DNA from 4 places in the Zoogloea sp. genome. Region 4 is predicted to be linked to each of the others. Evidence: predicted binding sites of a transcription regulator. Region 4 holds the regulator's gene; each other region holds the start of a gene.

Region 1 (7,769 bases), on a different contig from region 4:
GGCACGGGCACGAGAAGCTGAAGGAACTCAGGAAGAATGAGCCGGGCGCAACCACGGTTGCCGAGGATGCCCCTGACACCGAGCCTTCCTGGAGCGTGCAGGATCTGAAGGACCTGGCCCGGAACATCCTCCCCCACCTGAAGACCGGCCTGATTATCGCCCTGGGGCTGGTGTCCGCCATGCTGGCCTTCTATATTGTCCGGCTCAAGCGCCGCTCCCGGCACAAAGTCGCCGAGGATGCGGAACCGGATAGCACGACACCGGAAAACGACCGGAAGGAGCCTTCCGCCGCCGAGTCGCCGCAGGTGTCACTCGCCGAGCTCGACGAGCACCGCCGGCCAGCCCGCCGCACCTACTTCTGGACGCCGACCACGCCGACCTGCGTACATTGCCAGAGCACCGACGTACGCATTTCGCGCATCAAGCCCCGCCGGCTCGCTGGCATCAAGCTCAGCGAATATTTCCGCTGCCGCAGCTGCGGCCGCCATTTCTCGAATGTCAGCTACGCCCCCGTGGCGGCCGCCGGCATCGGCTTGGTGCTGCTGTTGACGCTGTGCACCGCCAGCTTCATCCACCTACTGTCACTGATTCCCTGACCTGTCCGGCCCCCCCGCGGCCCGGCACTCCCGGTACAGATCCCACTGCAGTTGCAGCCCCAGCCAGAAAGCCGGCTCCAGCTGGAAAAGCAGCGCCAGCCGCACGGCCGTATCCGGCGTGACAGCGCGCTTGCCGCGCACCAGCTCATTGACCCTCCGCCGCGAGATCCCCAGCGCCTTCGCCAGCGCATCCTGGGTGATACCCAACGGCACCAGGAAACGACTCTCCAGAAAATGCCCCGGATGCAGCGGACGCCGCCCCGGGCGCAGACGCAGAAAGGCCGGAACGCCCTGTTGCCAGGGACGGTCCGGCCCGGGGAGGGAGACCTTGCGGGTCATTGCGCGAGGGTGCGCAACACTCAGTCCTTGAACATCCGCCAGCCCGAGATCATCGTCGAGATCAGGCTCTGGCGGCTCATGATGTCCTCGCGGATCGCCGCGTAGATGTGCACGACAGCGAAGCTCATCATGATCCACATGCCCAGCCGGTGCAGGCTGTGGGTCTGCATCGAGCCGCCGAGCATGGGAATCACCCAGCCAAACAGGCGATCCGCCCACGAGCCGAGGCCCAGCCCCTCGCCATATAGAGCGAAGCCGGTGCAGAGCATGCCGAAGGCCAGCACGGTGAAGAAGAAGAACATCATCAGCTGGGCCATCGGGTTGTGGCCGACGTATTTCTTCGGCTGCTTTTCGAGGAACAGATACCAGCGCAGCTCGAAGAACACCTCGCCCCACCAGTGACCGTTAAAGATCGGCAGCTTGAAGATCTGGCGCGAATGGTGGTTCCCGACGAAGGCCCAATACACCCGCCCGGCCAACCCCACCGCGAAGATGTAGGCTGCAGCGAAATGGGCAAAGCGGATGTAGCCGAGCAGAAAGTTGTCGGACGCCTCACCCGGCATCGTCGGCAGCGGCTTGCCGATGAAGTAGCCGCTAACCGCCAGCACCACCATCGCCAGCGCGTTGATCCAGTGCCACAGGCGCACCGGGGCTTCATACACGTAGATCGAGCGTACCTGCCGGCCGTGCCTTTCGGCCTCCAGCATGTCCTGTTGTGACAGCATGATCAGCTCCTTAACGGACCTTGACTGACGCCATTTCCTGCCCATCCGGCGCCATCACGTGGGTGGAGCAGGCCAGGCAGGGATCGAAGGAATGCAGCGTGCGCAGGATCTCCAGCGGCTCGTCGGGCTTGGCCACAGGGGTGTTCATCAGCGAAGCCTCGAAGGCGCCGATCTGCCCCTTGTCGTCGCGCGGACCGCCGTTCCAGGTGGTCGGCACCACGGCCTGGTAGTTGTCGATGCGGCCGTCCTTGATCTTGATCCAGTGCCCCAGCGCGCCGCGCGGTGCCTCGGTGAAGCCAGCACCCTTGGTTTCGGCCGGCCACTTGCTGGGCTCCCACTTGTCGATGTTGGCGGTGTTGAGGTCGCCGGCCTTCAGGTTGGCGATCAGCTTGTCGAAGAAGTAGCGCGACTTGTGCGCCGCCCACGAGGCTTCCAGGCCCCGCGCCGCGGTGCGGCCGAGGGTTGAGAAGATCGCCTGCAGCGGCAGGCCGAGATCGGACAACAGCTTGTCGACGGGCTCCTTGAACTCCGGGTTCTTCTGCACGTAGCCGATCACGTAGCGGGCCAGCGGCCCCACTTCCATCGCGTTGCCGCGCCAGCGCGGCGCCTTGATCCACGAATACTTGCCGGCCTCGTCGAGGCTCTCGATCTTGGTCTTGGTTCCCTTCGTATTCTTGCCGAGCTCGAAGTGCGGCTCGGTGACCCCATCGAAGGGGTGCAGACCCTTGGACTCGTCGGCGTACTTGTACCAGCTGTGGGCGACGAATTCCTGAATCTGCTCCGGGTCCTTCAGGTCCACCTCGTGGATCTTGGTGAGGTCGCCACCGATGATCGCGCCGCGCGGCAGCAACAGGCTGGAGGCAGAGTAATCGTTGGCCTTGTCCGGGATGTCGCCGTAGGACAGCAGCGCCTGGGACGAGATACCGCCACCGTAGGTCCAGTCCTTGTAGAAGCTGGCGATGGCCTTCAGGTCGGGGATGTAGACGTTGTCGATGAAGTCGATGCAGCGGTCGATGATGGAGCTGACCAGGTTCAGGCGCTCCATGTTGATCGCCCCGACCGCGCCGGTGCCTTCCAGGTTGATCGCGCAGGGCACGCCGCCGACCAGCCAGTTCGGGTGCGGGTTCTTGCCGCCGAAGATGGTGTGAACCTTGACGATGTCCTTCTGGAAATCCAGCGCTTCCAGGTAGTGGGTCACCGCCATCAGATTGGCTTCCGGCGGCAGCTTGTAGGCCGGGTTGCCCCAGTAGCCGTTCATGAAGGGGCCGAGCTGGCCGGATTCGACGAACTTCTTCAGGCGGTTCTGCACATCGCGGAAATAGCCCGGTGAGGACAGCGGCCAGCTGGAAATGCTCTGGGCCAGCTCGGAGGTCTTCTTCGGATCGGCCTTCAGCGCCGACACCACGTCCACCCAGTCCAGCGCGTGCAGGTGGTAGAAATGCACCAGGTGATCGTGGATGTACAGGTTGAGCTGCATCAGGTTGCGGATGATGTTGGCGTTCTCCGGAATCTGGATCGCCAATGCATCTTCCACCGCGCGCACGGACGTCAGCGCGTGGGTACCGGTACACACGCCGCAGATCCGCTCGGTGAAGGCCCACGCATCGCGGGGGTCACGGCCCTTCAGGATCACCTCCAGCCCGCGCCACATGGTGCCGGTGGATACCGCGTTGCGGATCACGTTCTTGTCGTCGATGTTCACCTCGACGCGCATGTGGCCCTCGATCCGGCATACCGGATCGACCACCACGCGCTTGCCGGAGTTGTCGAGCTTGAAGCCCTGGGTTTCAAGCACAGTCATTATTTATCTCCCGAATTCTGATTGTCGCCCTGCTTGTCGCTGCGGGCCCGCGCCAGCGCCGTCACCGCGGCATGGGCAGCAACCGCTGCGCCGACCACGCCGGCCGCCGTGCCGCCGACCTTGTCGGCATTGCCTTCAACGGCGAACTGCTTGATGTCGGTGACGCGGTCGTAGAAGCTGCCCTTGTCCCAGAAGCCGTCTTCCGAGCAGCCGATACAACCGTGGCCGGACTGCACCGGCCAGCTCACGCCGCCGTTCCAGCGCATCGACGAGCAGGCGTTGTAGGTAGTCGGGCCCTTGCAACCCATCTTGTAGAGGCAGTAGCCCTTGCGCGCCGCGTCGTCGTCCCAGTTCTCGACGAACTGGCCGGCGTCGAAGTGGGGACGGCGGTAGCACTTGTCGTGGATGCGCTGGCCGTAGAACATCTTCGGGCGACCCTGGCGGTCGAGTTCGGGGATTTTGTCGAAGGTCAGCATGTAGGTGACCACACCGGTCATCACCTCAGCGATCGGCGGGCAGCCAGGCACGCGCACGATGGGCTTGTCGGTGATCACCTTGTGCACCGGCGTCGCGCGGGTCGGGTTCGGCTTGGCGGCCTGCACGCAGCCGTAGGACGCGCAGGCGCCCCAGCTGATGATGGCCTTGGCGTCGGCGCAGGTTTCCTTCAGCACTTCCACGAAGGGACGGCCGCCGTGGATGCAGAACATGCCGTCCTCGTTAAGCGGCGGATTGCCTTCGACAGCGACGATGTAGTTGCCCTTGTACTTCTTTTTGACCTCTTCGATGATCGCCTCGGCCTGGTGGCCGGCGGCGGCCATCAGCGTGTCGTCGTAGTCGAGGGACAGCATCGACAGCACCACGTCCTTGGTCAGCGGGTGGGCCGAGCGGATGAAGGACTCCGAGCAGCAGGTGCACTCCAGACCGTGCAGCCAGATCACCGGCGTACGCGGCTTGTTTTCCAGCGCGTGGGCGATCTTGGGTACGAAGGCGCTGCCGAGGCCCAGCGAGGTGGCCGTCAGGCTGCAGAATTTCATGAAGCTGCGGCGCGTGATGCCTTGCCGCCGCAGCACTTCGTAGAACGTTTCAGTCATGGATACCAACCCCCTGGTGGAACATCGGGCCCGGATATGTTCTGATCTATCGCGACGCAAGCGGGCCGGCACGGTCGCACATGGCGAGAGGGGATTTAACAAAAAGCGTGCCCAGTTTCGGCAGGCCATAAAAACCCTTATCCGACAAGGCCTTATTGTTTTTCAGCAGAGCATCGCGCCGACCGCGCCGAGAGACTGGTAATCGACTGACCGGTCAAACGGAAACCAGGCATCCACTTCGACGCAAGCCAAACGACATAAACCCGAGTTTTCCGATACCCACGATGAGCGACCTTTCCATCCAGCCTGTTGACTTCGACGACACAGCCCAGCGCAACGACTTTCTCGACCTGCTCGACCATTACATGCGCGGCCCCACCGGTAGCGGCCAGGCCATGAGCAACGAGCTGCGCACGCGCCTGCCGGACGAGTTGCGCCGCCGCCCGACCGTGCTGAGCTTCATCGCCTACTGGAACAAGAAAGGGGAGCGGCAGGCCGCCGGGCTGATCAACTGCGTGGAAGGCTTCTCCACCTTCGCCTGCCGGCCGCTATTGAATGTGCACGACATCATCGTGCATGAGGACTTCCGCCGCCGCGGCATCGCCACGGCGCTGCTGGCCCACGCCGAACAGGTAGCGCGGGAGCGGAACTGCTGCAAGCTGACCCTCGAAGTGCTCGAAGGCAATACCGGCGCCCGCCAGGCCTACCTGAACTGCGGCTTCGCGGGCTACCAGCTCGACCCGGCCATGGGCCAGGCCTTGTTCATGGAAAAGAAGCTCTAACCGAGACGGAAACGGCGCACGCTCTCTTCGAGATCAACGGCGACGCGGGCCAGCGCCTCGACTTCACGCAGCGTTTCGACACTGGCCTGGTGGTTCTCGTCGCCCATACGGCTGATGCCATTGATTTGCTCGGACAGCGCGTCACAGGCATGGTGCTGCTCATGCATTGCGGTACTGATCGATGCCACCAGGCCATGCACTTGCCCCACGATCGCCTCGAGTTCCGCTATCGCCGCCTTCGCATGACTCACCTTATCGACGCTGCTGTCCGCCATTTCGACTGTTTCCGAGACGCTCTGGACCGCACCTCGGCTGCTCTCCTGCAGGCGCGAAATCATGGAAGCGATTTCCTGCGTGGCCGCCCCTGTCCGCTCCGAGAGCTTGCGCACCTCGTCGGCAACGACTGCGAACCCCCGCCCCTGCTCACCCGCCCGGGCAGCCTCGATCGCAGCATTCAGGGCCAGCAGGTTGGTCTGATCCGCAATATCCTTGATGGCGGTGACGATCTGGGAAATTTCATCTGACTGCCCTCCCAGTTGCCCGATGATCTCGGCGGATGCCTGCATCCTGGCAGCCATATCTCCGATCACTGCTTCCACGTCCCCTATCCGGGCAATCGTGCGCTGGGCTCCCTCGGTACTTGCGCTGGCCAGCCGACCGGCCTCGGCCGCGTTCCGGTCCACGTCACCAATGCTGCGCGTGAGGTTGCCAATAGCTCCGGCCATCGCCACCGAGGCGTCGTTCTGGGCGCGGGACACACAGGTCACGGCATCCGAATTTCCCCGCACCACATCAACGGTGTTGCTCAAGCGATCGGCGGTATCCCGCACCTTTCCAATTTCCGCCGACAGGTCTACCTGCATGTTCTGCATTGCGGCAAGCAGGCTGGTGCCATCATCGCCCTGCGAAAGCGGAACTCTTTCGGACAGGTCGCCATGGGCAATGCGCCGCACCACCGTCACGGCCACGGCCGGCTCACCGCCGAGCTGCCGTAAAAGCCCCCGACTGATCCAGGTCGTAACCGCCAAGCTGAACAACAGCAAGACAGCTCCCAGCGCAAAAGCCTTTGCCCGCGCATTCTTGTACCCTTCATCGAGAATCTGACGGGTTTCCTGGGCACGCTGGCGAGCATCCTCGCGGGCCTTCAGCAAACCTTCCCGCAGGACCCGCCAGCGCGGCGTTTCATCACCAACCAGATAAGCCTTGGCTGCTTCCAGTTCTCCGCGCTTGACCCGCCCCAGCACCTCATCCCGCAGTGGATGCCAGGCCTCGGCCGCAGCCACGATCTCCCGGCTACTCGCCATTCCATCCGCCCTGGCGACCGCTTGCATCGCTTCGTCAAATTGCGCCCGAGCCTTGTTGTAATTCGCATAACCCTTTTCATTGGCTGGATCGAGAAGGATGTTGCGTAGCGCCTGTCCGATCTGCAGTCCTTGAGAATAGGCGTCGCCGAGATTACGTTCGAGCGCGAGATCGGAATCAAGAAAACGGGTGATTCGTCCCTGATTCCAGTCCATCTGCAGAAGCAGCGCGCCAACAGCGGCAATGAACAGGAGTCCGTTCAGGAGAAGAAGCAGAAAAAGACGAGTTTTGATCGACAGTCGGGCGAACATGATCCGCGAGGCGATTTTGCGGAACCGCCAGAAAAACGAGGAATATCACTTTATCGACATATTCCCATGGATTCTTGACGGTCCGACACATCACGTGACACAGGTCACTCAAGCCATTTCAGGCGGTACCCACTCCATCTCGTGGGGAAATAGGCCAACGCTGCTCACCGCCGTCGTTTCCACGCAGTTCCACCACATGGTCACCCAGGCGCGCCCCTCCTCGTCGATCTTCTCCACCTCGGAGATCGCCCCGACCATGAACATGATCATGTCCAGCTCGTCCTCGTCCATGTCCGGGTCCGGCGAGACGGAGAGGATCCGCACATGTTCGCCCACGGTGACCGCCCGGCCGTTCCTGTCCTTCACGCTAACGCTTGCATCCATGTGGGTCTCCCGCTGTCGCGTTGTCGAAGACCGCCCCAATGCGGCGGTGTCGAACAAGGCAAAGCAAGCTTCGAACCACGCCCTCCCAGGCCCGGATAGCGCCCCCGACACGGCATTCCGCCCCCCCCTTGACGCCCGCGGCTTGTCGGGAAGGCGACATCCCGCAGCCACTTTCCTGCCACGGCGGACGCGGGCTTTGTCGTTGAAACGACACATCGCCGGCCCCTGAACGGGCTCTAGCATCCGGCAACTTCCGCTTTGCCGACAAGCACTTGAACCGCACACCGGACACCACCCCGGGAGCTGGCACTGTATCTGCTGATACCTGGGGAAACATCACAAGCAAGCGGAGTCCCCCATGGAAAAACCCGAAAAGATCACCCGTGAGGCCGCCCTCCGGGTGGCCCTTGCCGCGCGGGCCATGCCCAACATCGGCCT
Region 2 (7,769 bases), on a different contig from region 4:
CACGTAATGCGCGCCGCGCAGGATGCCCACGTCCGCCTCGACGCGGGCCTGGTCGGCCACCCGCTTGCCGCCGGCGTAGAGCTGGCGGCCCTCGGTGTGCTGGTAATAGCCGACGGCCAGGCTGGTGCCGGCCGGCAGGTAGGTGTAGTCGCCGGCATCGATGGTCACGGCGGCAGCCAGCCCGGGCACGGCAAGGGCCACGGCGCAGGCAACAGCGTGCCAGCGACGGCCCGTGGGGGTACGTCGTTTCATGTCTCCACATCTCCTCTGGGTGGCGGCGGCCGTCTCTCGCATTCGGGACGGCCTGACGCCGGGGCTTACTGTGACAGGCCCCCGATCGGGCCATGTCTCGTTCCGGCATGCGCCTGTCGCGCGCCGGCAATTTTTGGGAAGGGGTGCCGCAGTGGTCTCAGCGGTGGTGATAGACCGCCGTCTCGAACTCCACGAACTGCGGGTAGGCCACGCAGTCCTGGAAGGGCAGCAACTGGGTCGCCCAGTAGCCGCCGATGCCGGTCTGGCGGTCGATCCAGTAGAAGGAATTGGCCAGCCCGGCCCAGGCCAGGGAATTGGCCGGGCGGCCCGACGGGGTCGGCGCGCGGTTGGTCATGAAAGTGTAGGCCCAGCCCTTCGGCACGCCGGGGAAGAAGCTGCCGGCGTTGGCGAGGGACGGGATCGACGTGGGCCAACCGGTGCATTCGAGGGAACCGAGCCCGTCGCGGGCCATCAGCGCCACCGTCTCCGGGCGCAGCACGCGGCCGTGGGGGCCGGCGCCGTCGTTGAGGAGCATGCGGATGAACTTCATGTACTCGCCGACCGTCGCGTACAGGCCGTGGCCGCCGCAGTCCATCGCCGGTGGCTGCGGCAGCACCAGTTCGGGCAACGGGCTGAGCGCGCCGTTGGCGGCCCGCTCGTGGATGGTCACACGGCGCGCCCGCATGGACTCGGACATCGTGAAGCCGATGTCCGCCATGCCCAGCGGTTCGAAGATCCGCTCCTTCATCACCTCGCCGAGGCGCTGGCCACGCAGCGCCTCGACCACCAGCCCGAGCCAGTCGATGTTGACGCCGTAGGTCCACCGCTCGCCCGGATCGTGCAGCAGCACGCTGCGGATGGACGGGAACTCGCACGACACGATGGTCGGGATCTCCTTCGCCGTGCGGTACTGCAGGTCGTCCTGGCTGAAGAACTCGTAGCCGAGGCCGGAGGTGTGCAGGAACAGGTCGTTGATCGTCACGTCGCGCTTCGGCGGCCGCGTGCGCGGCTGGCCCGCCGCGTCGAAGCCGTCAAGCACCTGAAGCTCAGCGAACTCGGGCAGGTACTTACGCACCGGGTCGGCCAGCGACAGGCGCCCCTCCTCGATGAGCTGCATCGCGCAGGTGCCGGTCAGCGCCTTGGTGGTGGAAAAGATCGCGAAGACCGAATCGAGCGTCATCGCCGACTCGGCGCCCAGCTCCCGCAGCCCCGCGCAGCCTTCGTAGAAATTGCCGTCCCGGTCGGTGGCCATCGCCACCACGCCGGGCACCCCGCCGGCCCGGTGCACCGCCTGGTCCAGTACGGAATCCAGGACGGCCGTCAATGTGCTTGTGCTTACCGTCATGCCTTGTCTCCTCATATCGTTGTGGTCCGCTTGACGCGCCCGCCCTGAAACCCGGAGGCCGGGCGGGCGGAAGGACGATATGTCGGGACAAGGCCGCCGCCTGTCCGGAAACGGCAGGCGGCTATCGGGATCCGGCAATTATTGGCGGCCTACATGCGGCCGAAGCCGCCGCGCGGGCCTCACCACCTACAGCGTCGTCAGCCGTGCCAGCTGGCGGCCGAACAGAGCGGTCACCAGCAGCAGCACCGGCGTGATCGTGATGAAGCCGTACAGCACGCGGCGGATCAGCGGATGGGCGCGGTCGGCTTCGATGAAGTGGCGGATCACCAGCCAGCCCTTCAGCCACAGGATGGCGGCCACCAACCATTGCAGCCCGACCTGGCCGTGCAACCCATGGCCTAGCAGCAGCGACAGCCCGGTCAGCGCGAGCAGACCGAGCCAGGTCTTCACGAGCGGCGCCAGCGGAGCCGCCGATTCACAATGCATGTCGTTCATGCTCACACCAGCACGTAGAAGAAGGAGAAGATGACCAGCCAGATGATGTCGGTGGCGTGCCAGTAGCAGGCCAGCGCCTCCAGGCCGCTGTAGTCGTCGGCCGAATAGCCGCCAGCCAAGTGGCGCGCCAGCACCCACAGGATGCCGAGGATGCCCCACACCGCATGCACCATGTGGTTGAAGGTCAGGTAGTAATAAACGCCCGAGAAGATGCCGGCCTGCCCGTCGATGCCATGGGCCAGGTTCCACTGGATCTCGATGATCTTGGCGAGCGGATAGCCCAGCGCCAGCACCAGCCCGCCAACCAGCCAGGCAATCGAGGCCCGGCGCCGCCCGACGCGGATCAGCGCCGTGGAACAGGCGATGCAGAAACTGCTGCTGATCATCACCAGCGTGATGACGGTGCCAAGCGTGGTGGACAAGCCCTCCGCGCCTTTCTCGAAGGCCTCCGGAAAATGGGCGCGGGCGACGAAATAGACGACGAAGAGCACCAGGAATTCTACGAACTCGCAGCAGATCCCGACCCAGATCCCCTTGTTGCCGGGAATCCGCCCGCCCGGCGCCTCCTCGAAATCCGGTCCCGCTACAGTCATGGTATTGGCAGTCATCGTTTTCCCCATTGCTCGGCAGCCGCCATTCTTCGCCACCGGCCCGGCCGCGGAAGGAACAGATGAAATGGTTTACTGCCGATACAGATCGGGGAATTGATGCTGGTCAATTCTGCGCAGGAGCATCAGGGAAATACGCCGGGAAGGCGAATGCCCGTGGGGGCGAATTCATTCTCCCCATGGAATGGCGGGCGGATCCCTCACTTCATGAAGACCCTGCTCAGAACCCGTAGCTGATCAGCCCCACCAGCTTGCTCACCTGGTTCACGCCGAAGCGGTTGTCGCCGCCGATGATGCCCTGCAGCGTCCACGTCAGGCCGGTGCTGCCGATGGGCTGGGACAGGCCGAGGACGAGGTGGCGGAAGCCGTCGCTGATCGGGCCCTTGCCGGCGAAGCAGCCGTTGACGACGAAGGCGGTGCCCGGCGCGCAGGATCCACCCGTGGCGGCGTCGCCGGTGCCCAGGTACTTGCCCTCCCGCGCGTAGGTGTACCAGCCGAGGCTGGCCGTGAAGGTCAACTCGGCCGGCAGCGGGCGGGTGTAGTTGAGCGTCCAGTAGGTGTCGCCGCGGTTGCCCCACACGGTGTCGTTGAGCAGGGTCTGCGCGTTCAGCGCGTACTCCTGCCAGGCCAGGCCGAGCTTGGTCTCGGTGGCATTGGCGTGGCGGCCGTTGAGGTAGTAGTAGGCGGTCAGGCCCAGCGTGTAGGAGACGTCGCCAAGCTTGCCGGTGTAGCCGCCGTAGAAGTCGTTCTCCACCGACTTGCCGTCCTGGAAGTCGCTGACCGCCACATTGCCGGTGGCCGCGTACTGGTCGTAGGAACGGCCCAGCTGCTTGTACGAGTAGTTGATCGCCGACGCCCAGTAGCCCAGGTAGAAACCGCTTTCATGGGTGAAGTCGACGCCCCACTGGGGTGTGAAGCGGTCCGACTCGGGGGCGTCCGCGCCCTGGTTGCCGAGGCCGGGCTTGGCGTTGCCATAGGTCGTCGTCGCGCCGCGCAGGTAGTAGCGGCTGGCGAGATCCACGTGTCGGGTAAGGGTGTAGGGCGGTGCTACTTCATCGGCGGCGAAGGCAGGGCTGACGGAAGCGGCGAGGACGGACAGGGCGCACAGCGACCCTGCGATGGCTTTATCAAGCATCACGAGAGAAGACTCCGATTGAGGTTCCGGATATGCGCGCCGTCCTCCTAGCAGAAAGCGGACCAGCCAGCGCGGGGATGGATGCGATGCCGAGCTTGCATATACATGGCGACGCAATCCGCCCCACCCAATCCGGGCACGGCACGCCCTCCGGCGATGCACCCGCGGCGTGCCTGCCCATTTCCGGCGGCACCACGGCGGTGCATGCACCCTTTCGGCATGGCCAGTGCGAGATGCCGGACTCCACCCGCATCCCGCTCGACAAAACCCTGGCAGGCCAGTGTCCACAAGGCTTTCACGGGATTGTCACGACAACTGGCACCGCTATTGCTAAACGATCGGCGAGAGGGAGCGAATCGCGCTGTATCGCGTTCGTTTCATCGAAGGGTGGCTAGGGTTCCGGTCCCGTTTCGGATATGCGCACATATCGGGGGATGTCTGGTCCGAGAGCTGCCGGCTGCAACAGGCCGAGCAGGCATGTCGTGGCTCCACGGAGGGATAAAAGCCCGGGAGGAACGCTTTGGATGAAGCGCCCTCTCGCCCGTTTTCTCCCAAACGACAGGAGCCCTTCATGTACCAGACCGACACCCGCCGCGTTCGTCCGACCGTCCTCCGCGACACGCGCGCCACCGCCACTTACTCCATCGTCAAGCGTCTCAAGACCACCCTCGCCGTGCTGGGCCTGGGCAGTGCGCTGCTCGCCGCACCGGCGCCGGCCCTCGCCGAGGTCAAGGTCGGCGTTTCCGACTGGCCGGGCTGGGTGGCCTGGTACGTGGCCGAGCAGAAGGGCTTCTTCAAGAAGCACAAGGCCGACGTGAAGCTGGTGTGGTTCTCCAACTACACCGACTCCATCTCCGCGCTGTCCTCCGGCCAGCTCGACGCCAACTGCCAGACCTGGTCCGACACGATGGGCCCGCTGGCCAAGGGCGTGCCGGTGAAGGCGGTGCTGGTCAATGACAACTCGGCCGGCAACGACGCGCTGATGGTCAGCGACAAGATCAAGGGCTTCGCCGACCTGAAGGGCAAGCGCATCGCCCTCGAAGAGTTCAGCATCTCCCACTTCGTGCTTGCCACCGCGCTGGCCAAGAACGGCCTCACCCAGAAGGACGTGAAGGTGGTGAACCTGTCCGCCGGCGACGCCGCGGCGGCCTTCCTGGCCGGCCGCGTGGACGCCGCCGTGGTGTGGAACCCGTGGGTCTCGCAGATCGAGAAGAGCGGCAAGGGCAAGCCGCTGTTCACGTCGAAGGACATGCCGGGCCTGATCCCCGACTTGCTGGTGGCTCAGGACAAGGCCATCAAGACCAAGCACAAGGACCTGGTCGGCATGATCCGGGCCTGGTTCGACACCGAGAAGTTCATCCGCGACAACCCGGACGAGGCGGCCAGGATCATGTCCAAGGTGGTCGGCATGAAGGCCGAGGACTACAAGGTCTTCCTGCCCGGCACGCGCTTCTTCGACGCGGCGGCCAACCAGGCCGCGCTGACGCCGGCTGACGCAAAATCCCTGCAGGCCGTCGCCCCGACCATCTCGGCCTTCCTGCTCGACAAGAAGCTGATCGACGGCAAGCCCGACGCCGCCAAGGGCATCGACGCCAGCCTGCTCGCCGAAGCCCTCGGCAAGTGAGACGGCCATGAGCGCAAGCAAGCGAGCCGGCGGGGGCGGCAGCTCCCTGTGGCAGATCCGCGCCGCCATCGACCCGCGCCAGTACTGGCTGCTGGCCCTGTTCGGGCTGGTCGCGCCGCTCGTCGCGTGGCTGGTGGCGAGCCACCTGGACGGCACCGACAAGGTCTTCCTGCCCGGCCCAGCCGACGTGCTGGCGCGCATCTGGAGCTGGGCCACCGATGACGACCTGGCCGCTGACGTGGCGATCAGTACCTGGCGCGTGGTGGCCGGCTGGGCCCTGTCGGCCGCCATCGCGCTGCCGCTGGGCCTCTTCATCGGCAGCTACCGGGCCGTGCAGGCGCTGCTGGAGCCCCTCACCGACTTCATCCGCTACATGCCGGCGGTGGCCTTCATCCCGCTGGTCATGCTGTGGGTCGGCATCGAGGAGGGCTCCAAGGTGGCGATCATCTTCATCGGCACCTTCTTCCAGATGGTGCTGATGGTCGCCGAAGACGTGCGCCGCGTGCCGCTGGCGCAGATCGAGGCAGCCCAGACCATGGGCGCCACGCGCAGCGAGATCCTCGAGAAGGTCATCGTCCCGTCGGCCAAGCCGGCCCTGCTCGACACCCTGCGGGTGACCATGGGCTGGGCATGGACCTACCTGGTGGTGGCCGAGCTGGTGGCCTCCAACTCCGGCCTCGGCTACGCGGTGCTCAAGGCCCAGCGCTTCCTGCAGACCGACAAGATCTTCGCCGGCATCCTGCTGATCGGCCTGATCGGCCTCCTCATCGACCAGGGCTTCCGCCTGGTCCATCGCAAGGCCTTCCCCTACCTCGCCGGGAGACACCGATGACCGCCAGCATCGACATCCGCGACGCCTTCAAGACCTTCGGCCACGGCCCCCAGGCCATCCACGCGCTGGAGCACGCCAACCTGGCGATCCGCCCCAACGAGTTCGTCACCTTCGTTGGCGCCTCCGGCTGCGGCAAATCCACGCTGCTGCGCATGATCGGCGGGCTGGAGAGCCTCAGCCGCGGCAGCATCGCGGTGAACGGCCAGCCCATCGCCGGCCCCGGCGTGGACCGGGCCATGGTGTTCCAGCACTACAGCCTCTACCCGTGGCTGACGGTCACCCAGAACATCAAGTTCTGCCGCCAGCTCAAGGCCCACACCCGCGACCGGACCTCGGCCGACGTGGAGAAGGCCGCCGGCCGCGCCGACGCGCTGATCCGCCTGATGGGCCTCAGCCACGTCGCCGACGCCTACCCCAGCCAGCTGTCGGGCGGCATGCAGCAGCGCGTGGCGATCGCCCGCGCACTGATGAGCCGGCCGCCGATCCTGCTGATGGACGAGCCCTTCGGCGCGCTGGACGCCCAGACCCGCGAGGTGATGCACGACCTCATCCGCCACGTGCACCGCATGGAAGGCAGCACCATCGTGTTCGTCACCCATGACGTGGAAGAGGCCATCTACCTGGGCCAGCGCATCGTGCTGATGGCGCCCCGCCCCGGCCGCATCGACACCCTCTACGACGTGCCCCTGCCTGCCGAGCGGCACCAGGACATGAAGCTCGCCCCCGAGTTTCTCGCCTTGAAGCGCGAGATCCTGGAACGCATCCGCGAGACCTCCGGCATGAAAACCGACCTCGAGCAGCTCGCCCGCCTCAACGCCGCCGTCGGCGCCGACGCTGCCCTCACCACGGACTGAAGCCCATGAACGCCCTGCTCACCCCCACCGACGCCGTCGACGTGGACACCCGCTGGCAACAACTCGCCGCCGACCTGCCGGCAGACAAAATCCTGTTCTCCGACGTGGTCCCCGGCGGCTGCCACTGGTCGTGGACGCTGCCCCGCGGCACCACGCTGCGCCTGGTTGCCCAGGCCGCCGGCGCCAACCTGTCGATGGTGCTCTACAACGCCCGCCAGCCGCTGGAGCGCTACAACATGCCCGACTCCCTCAAGGCCCAGCACACCGCCCACTACAGCCGCGGCCACGTGCTGATGAGCGACATGGGCTGCGCGATGGCCTCCATCACCGCCGACAGCCTCGGCTGGCACGACCCCCTCGGCCTGCTGCTGGACGCCCCGCGCATGCACGAAAAGTACGGCCAGCACCCGTACCAGCAATACCGCAACGGCATGTACCGCGCCGGCCGCGACGGCCTGCTGATCGAGATCGGCAAGTACGGCCTGCGCCGCCGCGACCTGGTGGCGCCGGTGAACTTCTTCAGCAAGGTCAGCGTGGACGAGGAAGGCCGCTTCCACTTCCAGCCCAATCACGCGCCAGCCGGCGCGATGGTGGAAGTGCGCCTCGACATGGACGTGATCGTCG
Region 3 (7,769 bases), on a different contig from region 4:
AGCTGCGCTTCGCCCACTCCCCCCCCGTCGTCCCTGGCCAGCCCCCGCCACGCCAGGCCCACCGATGGAGACGACAGGCTCCTGCTGTTGCGGCAGCCCTGCCACCATGCAAGGCTGCCGCATGCCACGCCTGCCGCGGCCCTGCACGCCGGACGCCTTCACCTGGCTGGCCAGCTGATGGTTGCGGGAACAGCCATGGTGCTGGTCCTGTGCATGCTTCTCACCGTCTCCAACGTGATGGAAACCCAGACTCTCGAACAGCGCGGCGCGGCGGCCACCGCCCGCGGCGACGCCATCGAACGCGCCCTGGCTGCACTGCCGGCTGCCAGCCCATCGCCAGCCCATCCACTACCGCGCCTGCAAGCGACCCTCGACATGCTTCAGCGCCTGGAGGCCGAGACGGCAAGCCCAGAGCCAGCCCTGCACCAGTTGGCCGACACACTGGCGCCGCTGCCAGACGCCGCGCTCAAGCGTATCGAGTGGACTGCGAACGGCACAACCGGCCCCGAAAACGCGGCACCATCTCGCACCCAGGGCCTGGACCTGCACTTCGCACTTCCCGATGGGCTCGCACGGGAGCGGGGCAACCACGCGCAACGCCTTCTCGCCGCACTGAGTTCCATCCCCGGCATCAAACTCCACACGGAGCACCTTCCTGTCGAGATGACGGGCAGCCACTCCCTCAGCCCGGCGATTTTGGACGCGGAGGGCAGCACCAGCGCTCTCCGCGTCCATCTCGAAATCCCTGCAGTCCAACCATGAAAGCCGGGACAAAATGGCACCGCCCGGGCCTACGCACCCCCTTGACGGTCGCCGGGCTTCTCTTTGCCACAGGCGTCGCCCTCCTGGCCAGCAGTCATTACTGGCGAAGCAACGCCCAGCAAACGAACGCCGCTGCCGACTCCCGCCTGGCACAACGCGAAGCACGCGACCGCCAGTTCCGGGAAACCGAGCGGCTCACCGCGGACGCTCAGGCCGCCTGGGCGCGCTACCCGGACGAAGGACCCTCGGCAAAGATCGATCGCGTCAGCTGGATGGAAGCACTCCACGCCCTGCGCACCGCACCGGGCATCACAGTCACCGACTTCGAATTCAGCCCTGAGATGCCGACCGACGCGCAGCGAGGAACCACCGCGATGCCGCTGGTCAGCCTAGTCCCCTTGCGCATTCGGGCCACGGTCGCGCACGAGGAGCGGTTCATCGAACTGCTGGCGGCCCTCCGAAAAATCGGCCAGGTCCGCCTACGCCCATGCAGCCTATCCATGGCAGACGATAACGGCAGTTCCGACGGAGGGGACATCCAGCCGCTCAGGCTGGACGTCGAATGCCAGCTGGTGCTGCTCTTCATGCGTTCCGGCTAGCGTCCCGCTGCCCCCCATGCCCCAACATGCCCGCGGTGGACAGGCGGAACGGCCGCCTGCAGAATTTTGCAATCGTGGGCACGCGGTCCCACTCGTCAAGAACAACGGTGATGCGCAAGACGATTCTACTCATGGCCCATGACGTCACACTGGCGCACCTGGGCCGCCCGCTCCGGATCGCCACCTACCTGCTGGCCGCCGGTCATGACGTGATCCTCGCCGCATCACCCGACGCGAAGCGCTTTCTCGGCAACTTCAGCGGACGCTTTCACGCCCTGCGACCGATCGACAAGGCAAGGTTCATCAACAACCTGGCCCAGGGGCGTCCTGTCTTCGACTTTTCCACCCTGCTCGCTTTCGCCGAGGAGGACGAAGAAATCCTGCAGGCGTATCGGCCCGACCTGGTGATCGGAGACTTTCGCCTCTCCCTCTCCGCCTCCGCACGCCGCCAGCGGGTCCCTTACGCAACGATCACCAATGCCTACTGGAGTCCGGCACAGTCTCCCCGCTTCACCGTTCCCAACCTGCCGATGGTCGATTATCTCGGCGTCCGCATTTCCCAGGCCCTGTTCGACCTCGCCCGCCCCGTTGCCTTCGCCTACCACGCCCTCCCGATGAATGCGCTAAGACGGCACTACGGTCTGCCCAGCCTGGGCCTCGATCTGCGCAGTGCCTATACCGATGCCGACCTTGTCCTGTTCTGCGACGTTGCCGAGCTTTATGGCGCCTCGCCAGGTGCAACTAGCAACGGTATCTTCATCGGCCCCATCCAGTGGTCACCCGACATTCCCCTGCCCACCTGGTGGGACGCACTGGATCCAGAACGGCCAATCATCTATATCACTCTTGGTAGCTCGGGCGACGGCAAACTGCTTCCCCGCCTCGTTGACCGCCTGCGCACCACCGGCATGCAGTTGATCGTTGCCAGTGCCGGAGCCCCAGGCATCGAGACCGGCGGCCAGGTCTTTAGCGCGGATTACATCCCGGGGGATGCTGCAGCCGCGCGAGCCCGACTGGTTGTCTGCAACGGTGGCAGTCCCACGTCCATGCAAGCGATCGCGAGCGGAGTGCCCGTTCTGGGGGTACCGGGCAACCTCGACCAGTTCCTGAACATGCACTACCTGGAGAGCTGGCAGGCAGGCCTCACGCTGCGCAAGACTCAGTTGCTCTCCCCACAGGCGGAGACTGCCATTTCGGCACTGCTGACCAACCCTGTCTTCGGTGCTGCGGCCCAGCGCCTCGCCGCCGTATGTACCCACTACGACACCGCAGCCCTGCTTGGTCAGGCACTCGAACGGCTGATGCAGGATGGCGGCGTCCGCCCATGAACAATTGTTCAGACGCACGCAGATGGCGCGACCTCGAGTGTCGAAAATATTTACAGCATTCAAAAAAAACGCACTCAACAACAAGACAACAAACTGTTTTTATTGAATATTCTCAATCTGGCACAGTAGATGCATTAGGTTTTCCAGGGCCCTTTGGCACAATAGCTAACCGGTCAATGCGCCTGCGGGCGACATGCCCAGTCCCATAAATCCAAGGAGAATTGGAATGAAACTTCGCTCTCTCGCACTTGCCATCGGCAGCTTGGTGACCGCCAACGCGTTCGCTGGTCAAGTTATCTCTATCGATCCGGATGGCAACCTGGGTGCCCAAGGCGCCATCTCCGTCGGCGCACTGGGCTGGAACACCGGCAACGTGATCTCCCTGCCGACCGCTGGCGGGGTCGTTCTGCCGGTCCCGACCGGCACCATCCAGACCTATGGTCACTCTTCGCTGGCCAACTTCAACGACGCCGGCGGCAACAGCATCACCGGCACCGGCCTGGGCAGCGCCTACGAGTGGACCTACGTGTTCGGCACCCGTGAAATCGGCATCCCGGCTGGCGGTGCTTTCCCGAGCGCTGACTTCCTGACGACCGGCGGCGGTGAGAACTTCTTCCGCGTGTATTACTCCGGCGTCGATTCCAGCATGGTCAATGGCACCGGCTTCTCCAACGGCACGCTCATCCTCGAAGGCTCCATCCGTGCCTACGACGCGGCCGACGGCACCGGCGTGGGTGGCTTCAAGGTCACCTCTGGCGCCACTGCCAATCTCGACAAGAACGGCACCAACGATTACCCGGGCATCACTTCCACCCAGGGTACCGGCTCCACCAAGCTGAAGGCGGACGTAACTTTCTACGACCCAAACTTCTTCCTGACCGGTCTGTCGTCCATCGTTCTGGTGCTGGACACCTTTAACAGCCAGCCCTTCGACAAGACCGATCCGTCCTCCTGCTTCACCAACAAGGCAGGCGCGTTGATCCCGGGTGCGGGCCACAACACTGCTGCTGGCACCGAGTGCACCAGCGCAATCGGTTCGGTGAACGGCAAGCTGCTGGCTGGCGCTGACGCGACCAAGCAGGGTGTCATGTTTCAGACCCGTGCGACCAACGACTTCGTTGCCAACCGGATTCCGGAACCCACTTCCCTGTCCCTGGCAGGTCTGGCCCTGTTCGGCTTCGGCATGAGCCGCCGCCGTCGCGGCGGCAAGTAAGACCAAGTACCAGAAAGTCAGTTTGGAGGACTGCCTCCAGACTGCGGACAAACCCCCGGCCTCGCCGGGGGTTTGTTTTTTTGGAGCTCGCCCTGCCCGCGGCAGCAAGCTCCAGAGCTTGTGTTCAGTGCTCGTCCGGGGGACGGAACATCGCCGCCACCTTCCGGACAACAAAAGCCGGAGGAAACAGGCCTCCGAAAATTCGCTGCCCAAAGACGCCCTTCGCGGTCGTCACAAGCACATCACCACGTTTCAAGCCCCCGAGCGAAGCCGCCACAACCGACTCCACGCTGGCACGGGCTTCACCCAGGGCGCTGCCGTAGGCGCCAGCCCGCGCATCGAACTCGGTCGCGGTAGGCCCCGGCACCAGCGTCTGGACCACCACCCCCAGGCTCCGCCACTCCTCACTCAGCGCCAGGCTGAAACTGTGCACAGCCGATTTCGAGGCCGCATAAGCAGCCATGTACGGGACAGGTTGGTAGACCGCCGGCGAACTGAGGTTGATCACGGCAGCCCCCTTGAACGAGGCAAGGTCATCGGCGAACAGCCGGCACAAGACAACCGGAGCAACGGCATTGAGCGTCATCTGCTGGCGGTGGACATCGGCCGACGCGCCGGCAAAGCGCCCCCAATGCCCGGCTCCCGCATTGTTCACCAGCAAGCGGATGCGGATCCCCTCCTCGCCAACACGGCGCAGCAGTTCCGTCGGCGCATCCGGCTCACTCAGATCATGGGCGAGTACCAGACATTTCACCCCCGTATCACGTGCCAGGGAGACAGCCAACTCGTTGAGCACGTCAGCCCGCCGCGCCACCAGAACCAGATTCATGCCCTCGGCTGCAAGAGCCCGACAAAAAGCCAGGCCGATGCCGCACGACGCGCCCGTCACCAGCGCCCAATCACCTCGCCAACTGGAAATATCCACATTCATGCAATCTGCTCCCTGTTGATCCCGATCATCTGATCCGCCATGCGCAAGGCACTGGCGGCGATGGTCAGCGCCGGATTTGTGCCTCCGCTCGACGGAAAGAAGGACGCATCGGCCACGTAGAGGTTGTCCACCTGATGTGCCCGATTGTTCCGATTGAGCACGCTGCTGGCAGGGTCGTCCCCAGCCCGACATGTGCCGCAGACGTGGGCGATGCGCTGGTTGTTCTCGGCTTGCTTGATCAGCAGCATCCGGTAGGGCTTCAATATTGCAGCCACCTCTGCCCTAACCGCGGCGATACGCTTCCGCTCATAAGGCCTGACCCGATAGTCGATACAGACTTCGCCCCCCTCCCCAACGAAGACCCGGTTATCGCGGTAAGGCAGATCCTCCGTGATCGATGCCAGCATCGTCGCTCGCCCGAACAGGGTACGCAAAAAAGGCTCCATCAGCGGCCGAGCAGCTTCGATGGCCAGGCCGGCCGCCTTGAAAAGCGCATGCTCGACGTCATCCCGAACGCTATCCACGAGCACCGCAGGCGGCGGCAACGCCCCAAAGGACTGGACCGTTCCGAACTTGCCGGCAGACGACAGGTAGAGGTCATTCAGGGCCACCTGCTTGGCTCCTTTCCCCAGGCCTGCATCCTTGGTGAAGACGGCATACAGATCGACAAAATGCCGCATCATCATCCGCCCCACCAATCCGGAACCATTGGCCAGGCCTTCAGGCCACCAATCGCTCTTCGAACGCAGCAGGAGATGCGGAGTGGCCAGAGCCCCCGCTGCTAACACGAAGGTCTCGGCCTCGATGCTCACCGGCTGGCCGTTATGCACGGCGCGCGCGCGCTGCACCCTGCTGTGGTCGGCATCCAGGCCGACGATGTCGCAGTTGTCCCACAGGGTTGCACCGTATTCCGAGATCGCAGTCGCCAGGCAGATTCGCGCACTGTCGTTCTTGCAGCTGTTGCCGCACAGATAGCCCTGACAGCCCGAGCAGCCGGAAATCTGCTCACACCCGACAGGCAGGCGGTAGGGGTTCAGCCCCTTGGCCGCGAAGAAGCTCATCAACTCGCGGTTCGGTGGTTCGAGCGCCTCCCCCTCAGCACGGTACTGTCCGGCCTCGCCCCCTGTCTTCAAGGGGTCAGGCCCTCCCTGTACACGATACAAGGCCTCAGCCTCACGGTAGTAGGGCAGCAGTTCCTCGAAGCTCACCGGCCAGGCCTCCGGCAATTCGGCGCCGTGATCACCGGGAAAATTGCGGGCCGGCGTGAAGTCGGCAGGGAAGAAACGCTCCAGCGCCGCACCGTAGAGGGCACTGGAGCCGCCTGTGCCGGATCCAATATAAGGAATGAAACGCCGTGTCCGACCCTGGGAAACGTCGTGAATCTCGTCCCACCACCGGCCGGCGGCCGCCATGGCATCGCGGTCGGCCGGCGTCGGCACGCCCCGATGCCCCTTGAAAACCTCCGCATAGTTCCCGCAACGGGCACCCGGATCATTCAGGTAGGACCGCCCCTTCTCGCAGAACAGGACCTTCCGGCCAGCCCGCGCAAGGATATAGCCAAGGGTGGCGCCCCCCATTCCCGTGCCGACGATCACCACATCCCAAGGACCGCCGCGCGGAGCAACTGTTGTCATATTCCTGCCCCTCTGAGTATCTCCCTGGGAATCTACCGGAATATATACCTTCCCGGGGCGCCCACCATGCCGGAGGAAAGATAACGCATGGAGAACACAAGCGCATCGCCGCCTCGCGCTCCATGTCGCTACGGCTCACCGTAACGCTGGTGGATAATATGCAGTATTCTTTTCCAGTTTGCCTAGCGACGCCTGCTACAACCCATGCAGCCTGACACCACACGCCGCGATATCGTCCTGGCCTTCCGAAACATCGTCCGCCAACGACGACGCTCCCTGTTCGCCCTCGCGACCATCGCCGGGGGTGTCATCGCGCTCATGCTGGCCGGCGGTTTCATTCAGTGGATTTTCGACAGCATGCGGGAATCCACCATCCGGGCACAGCTGGGACATGTCCAGATCGTTCGTCCCGGCTTCTATGAAAAGGGACTAGCGGATCCTTATTCCTATCTCTTGCCCGAGAAGGATCCACTCTTCGCCAAGATAGGCCAGACGCCCGGCGTGCGTACGATCGCGCCCCGCCTAGCCTTCACCGGCCTGGCAAGCCACAACGACTCGACGATTTCATTCTCCGGCGAGGGGGTCGATCCGGACCGGGAAAAAGAACTGAGCACCTACCTGTATATCGTTGACGGCGAACCCCTGTCGGCCGATGCGCCCAACGGAATCATCATCGGCCAGGGCCTTGCCGCCAATCTGGGCGTCAAGACGGGAGACACGATCGTGCTTCTGGCGGCCACCACCAAGGGCGGCCTGAATGCCGTCGAATGCAAGGTCCGGGGGCTGTTCATGACGGCGGCCAAGGCCTATGACGACGCATTCCTGCGGGCTCCGCTCTCCGTCGCCCGGCAACTGTCCCGGGCCGCCGGCGCAACCAGCTGGCTGGTCCTGCTGGATCAGACCGCCGACACCGACCGCTTCATCAGGGCAACCCAGGCTGAAGCTGATCGCAAGGATCTGCAGTTCATTCCATGGCACGAACTGGCTGACTTCTACAAGAAGACCGTCGTCCTCATGTCCCGCCAGGTCGGCGGCGTGGAGCTCCTGATTGCGCTGATCATCATCCTGTCGATTTCCAACACCCTGTCGATGGCGGTGATCGAACGTACCGGTGAAATCGGCACGATGATGGCATTGGGCGTGCGCCGCAACGGCGTGCTGCGCATGTTCATTCTCGAAGGCCTGCTCCTCGGTACCCTGGGCGGCCTGATCGGCATCGTGCTCGGCAGTCTGCTCGGCTCCCTGATCTCCTACGTCGGCATCCCGATGCCCCCCCCGCCGGGGATGTCCACCGGAGTGACC
Region 4 (7,769 bases):
GCGGCACCGCCGCCTTCATCGACGCCGAACACGCGCTGGACGTCACCTACGCCCAGAAGCTCGGCGTCAATATCGGCGACCTGCTGATCTCCCAGCCGGACACCGGCGAACAGGCCCTCGAGATCGCCGACATGCTGGTGCGTTCCGGCGGCGTGGACGTGGTCATCATCGACTCCGTCGCCGCCCTCACCCCAAAGGCCGAAATCGAAGGCGAGATGGGCGACCAGCTGCCTGGCCTGCAAGCCCGTCTGATGTCCCAGGCCCTGCGCAAGCTCACCGCCAACATCAAGCGCACCAACACGCTGGTGATCTTCATCAACCAGATCCGGATGAAGATCGGTGTGATGTTCGGCAGCCCGGAAACCACCACCGGCGGGAACGCGCTCAAGTTCTATGCGTCCGTGCGCATGGACATCCGCCGCATCGGCACCATCAAGAAGAACGACGAGGTAATCGGCTCCGAGACCAAGGTCAAGGTCGTCAAGAACAAGGTCGCCCCGCCGTTCCGCGAGACCCTGTTCGACATCCTGTACGGTGAAGGCACCTCCCGCGAGGGCGAGATCATCGATCTGGGCGTCCAGCACAAGTTCATCGACAAGTCCGGCGCCTGGTACGCCTACAACGGCGAGAAGATCGGCCAAGGCAAGGACAATGCCCGCGAGTTCCTGAAGAGCAACCCGCACATCGCCCGCGAAATCGAGAACAAGATCCGCGTGGCGGTTGGTCTGCCCGAAATGGCGGTGATCAGCTCCGCCGGCCAGGCGGCCGCCTGAAGCCCGGGGCGTCCGGAGAGCCGGCCTGATGGCGATGAACCTGCATGAGCGCGCGCTGCGCTGCCTGGCCCAACGGGAGCACTCCCGCATGGAGCTGGCACGTAAGCTCGGCGCACTCGGCAGCCCCGAGGAGGTCGATGCCGAGCTCGACCGCCTCGTGGACCTTGGCCTGCTGTCCGACGCCCGCTTCGCCGATGCCTATGTGCGCGCGAAGGCCAGCCGCTTCGGCGCCGCCCGCCTGAAACTGGAACTGAGCCGCCGTGGCGTGTCCGCCGAACTGATCGGCGACGCAATCGAGGAAAACACCACAGACAGCGAACTCGAACGCGCGCGCGACATCCACCGCCGAAAGTTCGCCACGCCGCCCGCAGACGCGCGAGAATGGGCACGGCAGGCGAGATTTCTTCAAGGTCGCGGCTTTTCCACCGAAATCATTCGTAGAGTCCTGAAAGAACAACCCGGCGATGAGCCTGCTTAAAGTCAGCAACCTGCGCAAGAAGTACAAGGCCCGCACGGTCGTTCACGACGTTTCCTTCAACGTCGGCAGCGGCGAGGTAGTGGGTTTGCTCGGCCCCAATGGCGCAGGCAAGACCACCTGCTTCTACATGATCGTCGGCCTGGTGGCCGCCGACGGCGGCGAGATCACCCTCGACGACGAGGTGCTGACCCATCGGCCCATCCACCAGCGCGCGCGCCTCGGGCTGTCCTACCTGCCGCAGGAGATGAGCGTCTTCCGCAAGCTGACGGTAGCCGAGAACATCCAGGCTGTACTTGAGCTGCAGAACCTTTCCAAGCCGCAGATCGCCAGCCGCCTCGACGAGCTGCTGAACGAACTGGGCATCGATCACCTGCGCGACAGCACTGCGATCTCCCTGTCCGGCGGCGAACGCCGGCGCTGCGAAATCGCCCGCGCGCTGGCCACTGACCCACGCCTGATCCTGCTGGATGAACCCTTCGCCGGCGTCGATCCGATCGCCGTCATCGACATCCAGAAGATCATCCGCTTCCTGAAGGACAAGGGGATCGGTGTGTTGATCACCGACCACAACGTCCGTGAAACCCTTGGCATCTGCGACCGTGCCTTCATCATCAACGCCGGCGAAGTGCTGGCCAGTGGCCGCCCGGACGAGATCGTTCATAACGAACAGGTCCGCCAGGTGTACCTTGGCGAGCACTTCAGGCTCTGAGGCCCGATACGACTCATGAAGCCCAGCCTCCAGCTCAAACTCTCCCAGCATCTCGCGCTGACGCCCCAGCTGCAGCAATCCATCAAGCTGCTGCAGCTGTCGACCCTCGAACTCAACCAGGAGATCGAGAAGATCCTCCTGGAGAACCCCATGCTCGAGCGGGAAGAGCCCGAGGGTGACCTCGGCTCGAGCCGCGTCGAGGCACCCGGCCCGCTGGCGCCGGCCGGCAGCGAGGCCGCCCACGAACGCGAGCAGGAGCAATCCCGCGAGGCTGAGCGGGAACGCGAGCCGGATCACGATTTCGACAACGGCGGCGAAGCTGGCGAATGGGCTGCGGCTGGCAGCGGCGGACAACGCGACGACGACGACGAGACCGACTTTCAGGAATTCCAGGCTGCCGTGCCGTCCCTGCGCGACCACCTCGACGCCCAGGTCGCTCTCACGCCCCTGTCCGACCGGGACCGGGCCCTGGTGCGTTTCCTCATCGAGGCACTCGACGACGACGGCTACCTCAGCCAGGACTTGGCCGATCTGCTGCCGCTGCTCCCGCCCGAACTGGAAATCGAGCTCGACGACCTCAAGATCGCTCTCCGCCAGATCCAGAGCCTTGACCCAGCCGGCATTGGCGCCCAAGACGTGGGCCAGTGCCTGGCCCTGCAACTGCACACCCTGCCCACCAGCGAAGCCCGCGACCTCGCCATCGCCATCGTCAGCGAACATCTCGAACTGTTGGCCGCCCGCGACTTCCTGAAGATCAAGCGCGCACTGCGCTGCAGCGACGACACCCTGCGCGAGGCGCATGCCCTGATCCTCGGCCTCAACCCGCGCCCCGGCGCCCAGTTCTCCCAGGCCGATACTCGCTACGTGGTACCCGACGTGGTGGTCCGCAAGCAGCGCAGCAACTGGGTCGTCAGCCTCAACCCGGATGCGATGCCGCGCCTGCGCATCAACCAGCTGTACGCCCAGATCCTGCGCGACAACCGCGGCGCCAGCGGCTCCCTGTCGAGCCACCTGCAGGAAGCGCGCTGGCTGATCAAGAACGTGCAGCAGCGTTTCGACACCATCCAGCGAGTTTCGCAAGCGATCGTTGACCGCCAGCGCCAGTTCTTCGATTATGGCGATGTGGCAATGCGTCCGCTTACCCTGCGGGAAATTGCCGAACAGCTGGATCTACACGAATCCACCGTTTCGCGAGTGACCACCCAAAAGTACATGGCCACGCCGCGGGGCATTTTCGAATTCAAGTATTTTTTCGGCAGTCACGTTGCCACCGACAGCGGTGGGGCTGCTTCCTCGACGGCGATTCGGGCGCTGATTCGCCAGCTCGTGGGGGCGGAAGACAAGAAGAAGCCCTTGTCCGACGCGAAGATTGCCGAGTTGTTGGGCCAGCAGGGTATCGTCGTGGCACGTCGGACAATTGCAAAATACCGCGAGTCCCTCGATATTCCGCCGGTCAGTCTGCGCAAAACCATCTGACAGAAAGGTAGCAACCATGAACCTCAACATCACGGGGCATCACGTCGAAGTTACGCCGGCCATCCGCGAGTACGTCACGACCAAGCTCGATCGCGTAATCCGCCACTTCGACAACGTCACCAGCGTCGGCGTGATCCTCTCGGTGGAAAAGCTGCGTCAGAAGGCCGAAGTCACCGTGCACGTGCGCGGCAAGGACATCTACGTCGAGAACGAAGATGCCGACATGTACGCAGCCATCGACGGGCTGATCGACAAGCTCGACCGTCAGGTCCTGAAGTACAAGGACAAGACCAGCGACCACGGTCACGACTCCCTGAAGCAGCACCTCGCCGAGTCCTGATTCCCGGCGCTAAGTAATACGCTTTTCCCCGGGACCGTTGTGGCTATAATGCGCCCCAATTGACACAACGGCCCCGGCGGCCCTCGCCTCCGGATCTTCCTGAATCGCCTTTCACCGGCAACCTGTGTCGGCCCGCTCCGCACACGGGAGAGTCCTCGCATGAACCTCATCGCCAAACTTTTGCCGCCGACCAATGTGGTCGTCGGACTCGAGGCGAGCAGCAAGAAGCGTGCTTTCGAGCAAGCCGGCCTGCTGTTCGAGAACAACCACGGCATCGGCCGCAGCACCGTCTTTGACAGCCTGTTTGCCCGCGAGAAGCTCGGCTCCACCGGCCTTGGCCAGGGCATCGCCATTCCCCACGGCCGCATCAAGGGCCTCAAGGAAGCGCTGGGAGCCTTCATCCGCCTCGCCGACCCTGTCCCCTTCGACGCCCCCGACGGACGCCCCGTCTCGATGCTGTTCGTGCTGCTGGTTCCCGAACAGGCCAACGAGCACCACCTCCAGCTGCTGTCCGAGCTAGCCCAGATGTTTAGCGACCGCAATTTCCGCGAGCAACTGATGAGCGCAGCCGATGCACAGGCTGCCCATGCCCTTTTCGCCCAATGGGGCAGCCATGCGTCAGACGACGGTCAGCCGGCTGTTTGACGACAACCTGGAGCGCCTGCGGCTGCGCCACATCTGCGGCAGCCTGGCGACCCGCATTTCGGTCTCGGAAGACCGTATCTGGCCTGCCGACATGGTCGGCCACCTCAACCTGATCCACCCGGACCGCCTGCAGATCCTCGGCTCCTCCGAGCTCGCCTGGGCCCGCCGCCAGACCCGCGAGAAGGTCATCCACCACGTTCGGGAAATCCTCTCCTACGCCCCGCCGGCCCTCATCGTGGCCGACGACGAAGAGATCCCGAGCATCATCCGCACCCTCTGCGCGAACGAGGACATTGCCCTCTTCGCCAGCCCGCTACCCTCCGCGAACGTCATCGACCTCCTGCGTAACTATCTTTCGCGCCAGCTGGCCGAACGAGTCGCGCTGCACGGGGTACTGATGGACGTGCTGGGCCTCGGGGTGTTCATCACCGGCGACTCCGGGGCCGGCAAGTCGGAACTGGCGCTGGAGCTGATCTCCCGCGGCCACGGCCTCGTCGCCGACGATATCGTCGAGTTCTCGCGCATCGCCCCAACCGTGCTGGAAGGGCGCTGCCCGGAGCTGCTGCAGGACGTCATCGAGGTGCGCGGTCTTGGCATCCTCAACATCCGCACGATCTTCGGCGAGACCGCTTGCCGGCGAAAGATGAAGCTCAAGCTGGTGGTTCACCTTCAGCGCCGCCAGCCGGGCCAGGAAGACCCCCTGCGGCTGACTTTGGATGGTGAGCAGCAGCCGATCCTCGGCGTACCGGTGCGCCGCGTCGTGCTGCCGGTGGCCGCCGGCCGCAACTTGGCCGTATTGCTCGAAGCCGCGGTGCGTTCAACGATCCTGCTGCTGCGCGGCATCGACTCGACCCAGGAATTCGTCGACCGCCAGCGTCGTGCGATGGAAGAGAGCGGCTTCTAGCCGCCCTGTCACATCCGGTCGCAAACAAAGCACTGGCGCGCCTCTCCGCTGTCAACAGTTTGTCCCGCGCTGCGTTTATGATGCATGCGCAGTACCGACAAACCGTCCATACGAGGAGTGGCACAATGAAAAAAATGATCCTGAGCGTCGCCGTTTCCCTGTTTGCTGCCAGCCTGGCGCCCGCAGCCTTTGCTGCGACCGCCCAGCAAAACAAGATGAAGGAATGCAATGCCTCCGCCGCCGACAAAAAGGGCGATGAACGCAAGGCCTTCATGAAGGACTGTCTGTCGGCCAAACCCGCCGCTGCCGCCAAAGATGGTAAGACCACCCAGCAGGACAAGATGAAGTCCTGTAACAAGGAAGCCGGCGAGAAGGCCTTGAAGGGTGATGAACGCAAGAAGTTCATGAGTAGCTGCCTGAAGGGCTGAGCGGCCGCCAGGCCGGCTTTACGCACATGAAAAGGGCCGCAAGAGCGGCCCTTTTTCTTTTGAGCAGGAAGCAGTGGACTGCTCAATCCAGGGCGAAGGCGACCACGTCCGACATGTTGTCGTTGACGGAAAAACCACAGCCGATGTGCCCCTTCTCACCGAGGATGAATTCCTCGCGCTTGACGCAATGCTCGGGCGTGCCCTCCTCGAGCAGGAAGGTACCGTTGGTGCTCGAATCGGCCAGATAGAACAAGCCATTCCGCAGCTCAAGGCGGGCGTGCCGGCGGGACACGCGCGGATCGGAAATCACGATATCGTTGCCGGTATCGCGCCCAAACAACAGCGCTGGCCGAGTCCCGTCAACCACCCAGTTCTGCCCGCGGTAGCTGACGCGCATCTGCTTCTGGGCATGCTGGGCCTCCTGGCGCAGCTCGGCGGGGCTCGGCGGCGGCGCCTCTCCGAGTTCGAGAACCGGGATGGGCATTTCACCCAGGCTGTCTTCCGCATGCCCCAACAGGCGCCGCAGGGAGGGCGTCAATACCCGCCCAAGGTTTTCCGACACCGCAATGCTGTCCGGGCCATGGCTCTCGACTAGCAGCACAGCGAGCTTCTCGGCATCCAGCCCAAGCCCTTCCGCCTCCGTCTCCAGCACCACGCCAGCCTTCAGTACCAGCTTAATGCCGCTCATCGGCGGCAAGGCGCGCACCCGCTCCCGCATCTCCCGGGCCGCCAGCAGGGCCGAATCGGCATCCGGGAAATGGGCTACCAGGGAGTCGCTCTTTACCGCAAAACCAAGCGCCTGATAGGCCTCCGCGCAGCGGGACATGCGGTTCAGACTGCGCTCGACCGCGTAGGCAGCCTCGGCCTCGCCCAGCTTTTCGGCAAGGTGAACGCCGCCGGCGATTTCAGCAAGGAGGAGGCAAGGCACCTTGGCGCGATCATGCATGCTGGACGGCTCCGCGATCTGCAGCGGACAGCTTGGGCTGGCACCGGAGCTGTCGGCTCCCGGCGGGGGCAGGACGGTGACTCATCAATCAGTTCTTCCAGATTCCGATCGGAATGGCTGCCTTGTCGTCGGCATGAGCCGGCAGCTCCGGGTTGTCGAAAACAATGTCGCCCTGTTCGACCTGGGTATCCCGCGACACATTGCGGAAGTCGAACAGCTCCGCGTCCGCCATATGCGACGGCACGATGTTCTTCATGGCCGTGGCGATCGACACGATACGCCCAGGGAAACGCTCATCCCAGTCGCGCAGCATGGTCTTGATCTGCTTGCGCTGGGCATTTTCCTGGCTGCCGCACAGGTTGCACGGAATGATCGGGTACTCCATGCCCCGCGCAAAACGCTCGATGTCCTTCTCCGAGCAGTAGGCCAGCGGCCGGATGACTACGTTCTGCCCGTCGTCACTGACCAACTTGGGGGGCATGCCCTTCATCTTGCCGCCGAAGAACATGTTCAGGAACAGGGTCTCGATCATGTCATCGCGATGGTGGCCAAGGGCGATCTTGGTCGCGCCGACTTCCTTCGCGGTGCGATAGATGATGCCCCGCCGCAGGCGCGAACACAGTGAGCAGGTCGTCTTGCCTTCCGGAATCTTGTCCTTGACAATTTTATATGTATCTTCGGTAACGATCCGGTATTCCACCCCGATGGATTCGAAGTACGCCGGCAACACGTGATCCGGAAAACCGGGCTGCTTCTGATCGAGGTTCATCGCGACAATGCGGAAATCGATCGGCGCCCGCTCCCGCAGCTCCATCAGCAGGCTCAGCAGGGTGAACGAATCCTTTCCGCCGGACATGCAGACCATCACCACATCACCGTCCTCGATCATCCGGTAATCGCCAATGGCCTCGCCCACCTTGCGCATCAGGAACTTCTTCAGGCGCAGGAAGGTGTTGGAATGACGGCTTTCCGTCTCGGGCTGATCAACGGCCTGGTTGGCAAGGGCTGGCACTACATTTTCCATGTCAATTAAATTTCCGAAAATTATAGTCCGATCGCCTCAATGCCGA

Evidence for each region. The regulator sigma-54, encoded in region 4, starts transcription at its own class of promoters, with help from an activator protein. The targets are predictions, from matches to a motif close to TGGCACGCTTNCTGCTNA.
Region 1: ACE3RX_RS07460 (hydrogenase small subunit) is a predicted target of sigma-54. The motif match lies at 4,648-4,665, and genes of this name have one in related genera.
Region 2: ACE3RX_RS03620 (TorF family putative porin) is a predicted target of sigma-54. The motif match lies at 3,883-3,900, and genes of this name have one in related genera.
Region 3: ACE3RX_RS09420 (PEP-CTERM sorting domain-containing protein) is a predicted target of sigma-54. The motif match lies at 2,808-2,825, and genes of this name have one in related genera.

The regions. Positions count from the first base shown of each region.
Region 1 is NZ_JAYSDK010000009.1:30,171-37,939, forward strand. It holds gene ACE3RX_RS07440 (hypothetical protein) at 1-596, shown strand, start outside; gene ACE3RX_RS07445 (HigA family addiction module antitoxin) at 582-935, opposite strand; gene cybH (Ni/Fe-hydrogenase, b-type cytochrome subunit) at 956-1,660, opposite strand; gene ACE3RX_RS07455 (nickel-dependent hydrogenase large subunit) at 1,671-3,461, opposite strand; gene ACE3RX_RS07460 (hydrogenase small subunit) at 3,461-4,552, opposite strand; gene ACE3RX_RS07465 (GNAT family N-acetyltransferase) at 4,837-5,334, shown strand; gene ACE3RX_RS07470 (methyl-accepting chemotaxis protein) at 5,331-6,947, opposite strand; gene ACE3RX_RS07475 (hypothetical protein) at 7,056-7,331, opposite strand; gene ACE3RX_RS07480 (dinitrogenase iron-molybdenum cofactor biosynthesis protein) at 7,690-7,769, shown strand, end outside.
Region 2 is NZ_JAYSDK010000004.1:62,568-70,336, forward strand. It holds gene ACE3RX_RS03600 (transporter) at 1-252, opposite strand, end outside; gene ACE3RX_RS03605 (serine hydrolase domain-containing protein) at 410-1,597, opposite strand; gene ACE3RX_RS03610 (hypothetical protein) at 1,784-2,092, opposite strand; gene ACE3RX_RS03615 (cytochrome c oxidase subunit 3 family protein) at 2,095-2,700, opposite strand; gene ACE3RX_RS03620 (TorF family putative porin) at 2,921-3,835, opposite strand; guanidine-I (ykkC/yxkD leader) riboswitch at 4,216-4,350, shown strand; gene ACE3RX_RS03625 (ABC transporter substrate-binding protein) at 4,407-5,459, shown strand; gene ACE3RX_RS03630 (ABC transporter permease) at 5,467-6,291, shown strand; gene ACE3RX_RS03635 (ABC transporter ATP-binding protein) at 6,288-7,145, shown strand; gene ACE3RX_RS03640 (urea amidolyase associated protein UAAP1) at 7,151-7,769, shown strand, end outside.
Region 3 is NZ_JAYSDK010000012.1:48,650-56,418, forward strand. It holds gene ACE3RX_RS09405 (hypothetical protein) at 214-762, shown strand; gene ACE3RX_RS09410 (hypothetical protein) at 759-1,361, shown strand; gene ACE3RX_RS09415 (glycosyltransferase) at 1,472-2,689, shown strand; gene ACE3RX_RS09420 (PEP-CTERM sorting domain-containing protein) at 2,916-3,902, shown strand; gene ACE3RX_RS09425 (SDR family NAD(P)-dependent oxidoreductase) at 4,027-4,833, opposite strand; gene ACE3RX_RS09430 (GMC oxidoreductase) at 4,830-6,428, opposite strand; gene ACE3RX_RS09435 (FtsX-like permease family protein) at 6,672-7,769, shown strand, end outside.
Region 4 is NZ_JAYSDK010000007.1:100,486-108,254, reverse strand. It holds gene recA (recombinase RecA) at 1-773, shown strand, start outside; gene recX (recombination regulator RecX) at 799-1,251, shown strand; gene lptB (LPS export ABC transporter ATP-binding protein) at 1,238-1,960, shown strand; gene ACE3RX_RS06335 (RNA polymerase factor sigma-54) at 1,976-3,436, shown strand; gene hpf (ribosome hibernation-promoting factor, HPF/YfiA family) at 3,453-3,776, shown strand; gene ptsN (PTS IIA-like nitrogen regulatory protein PtsN) at 3,936-4,421, shown strand; gene hprK (HPr(Ser) kinase/phosphatase) at 4,390-5,325, shown strand; gene ACE3RX_RS06315 (PsiF family protein) at 5,451-5,753, shown strand; gene ACE3RX_RS06310 (FHA domain-containing protein) at 5,836-6,699, opposite strand; gene ttcA (tRNA 2-thiocytidine(32) synthetase TtcA) at 6,788-7,723, opposite strand.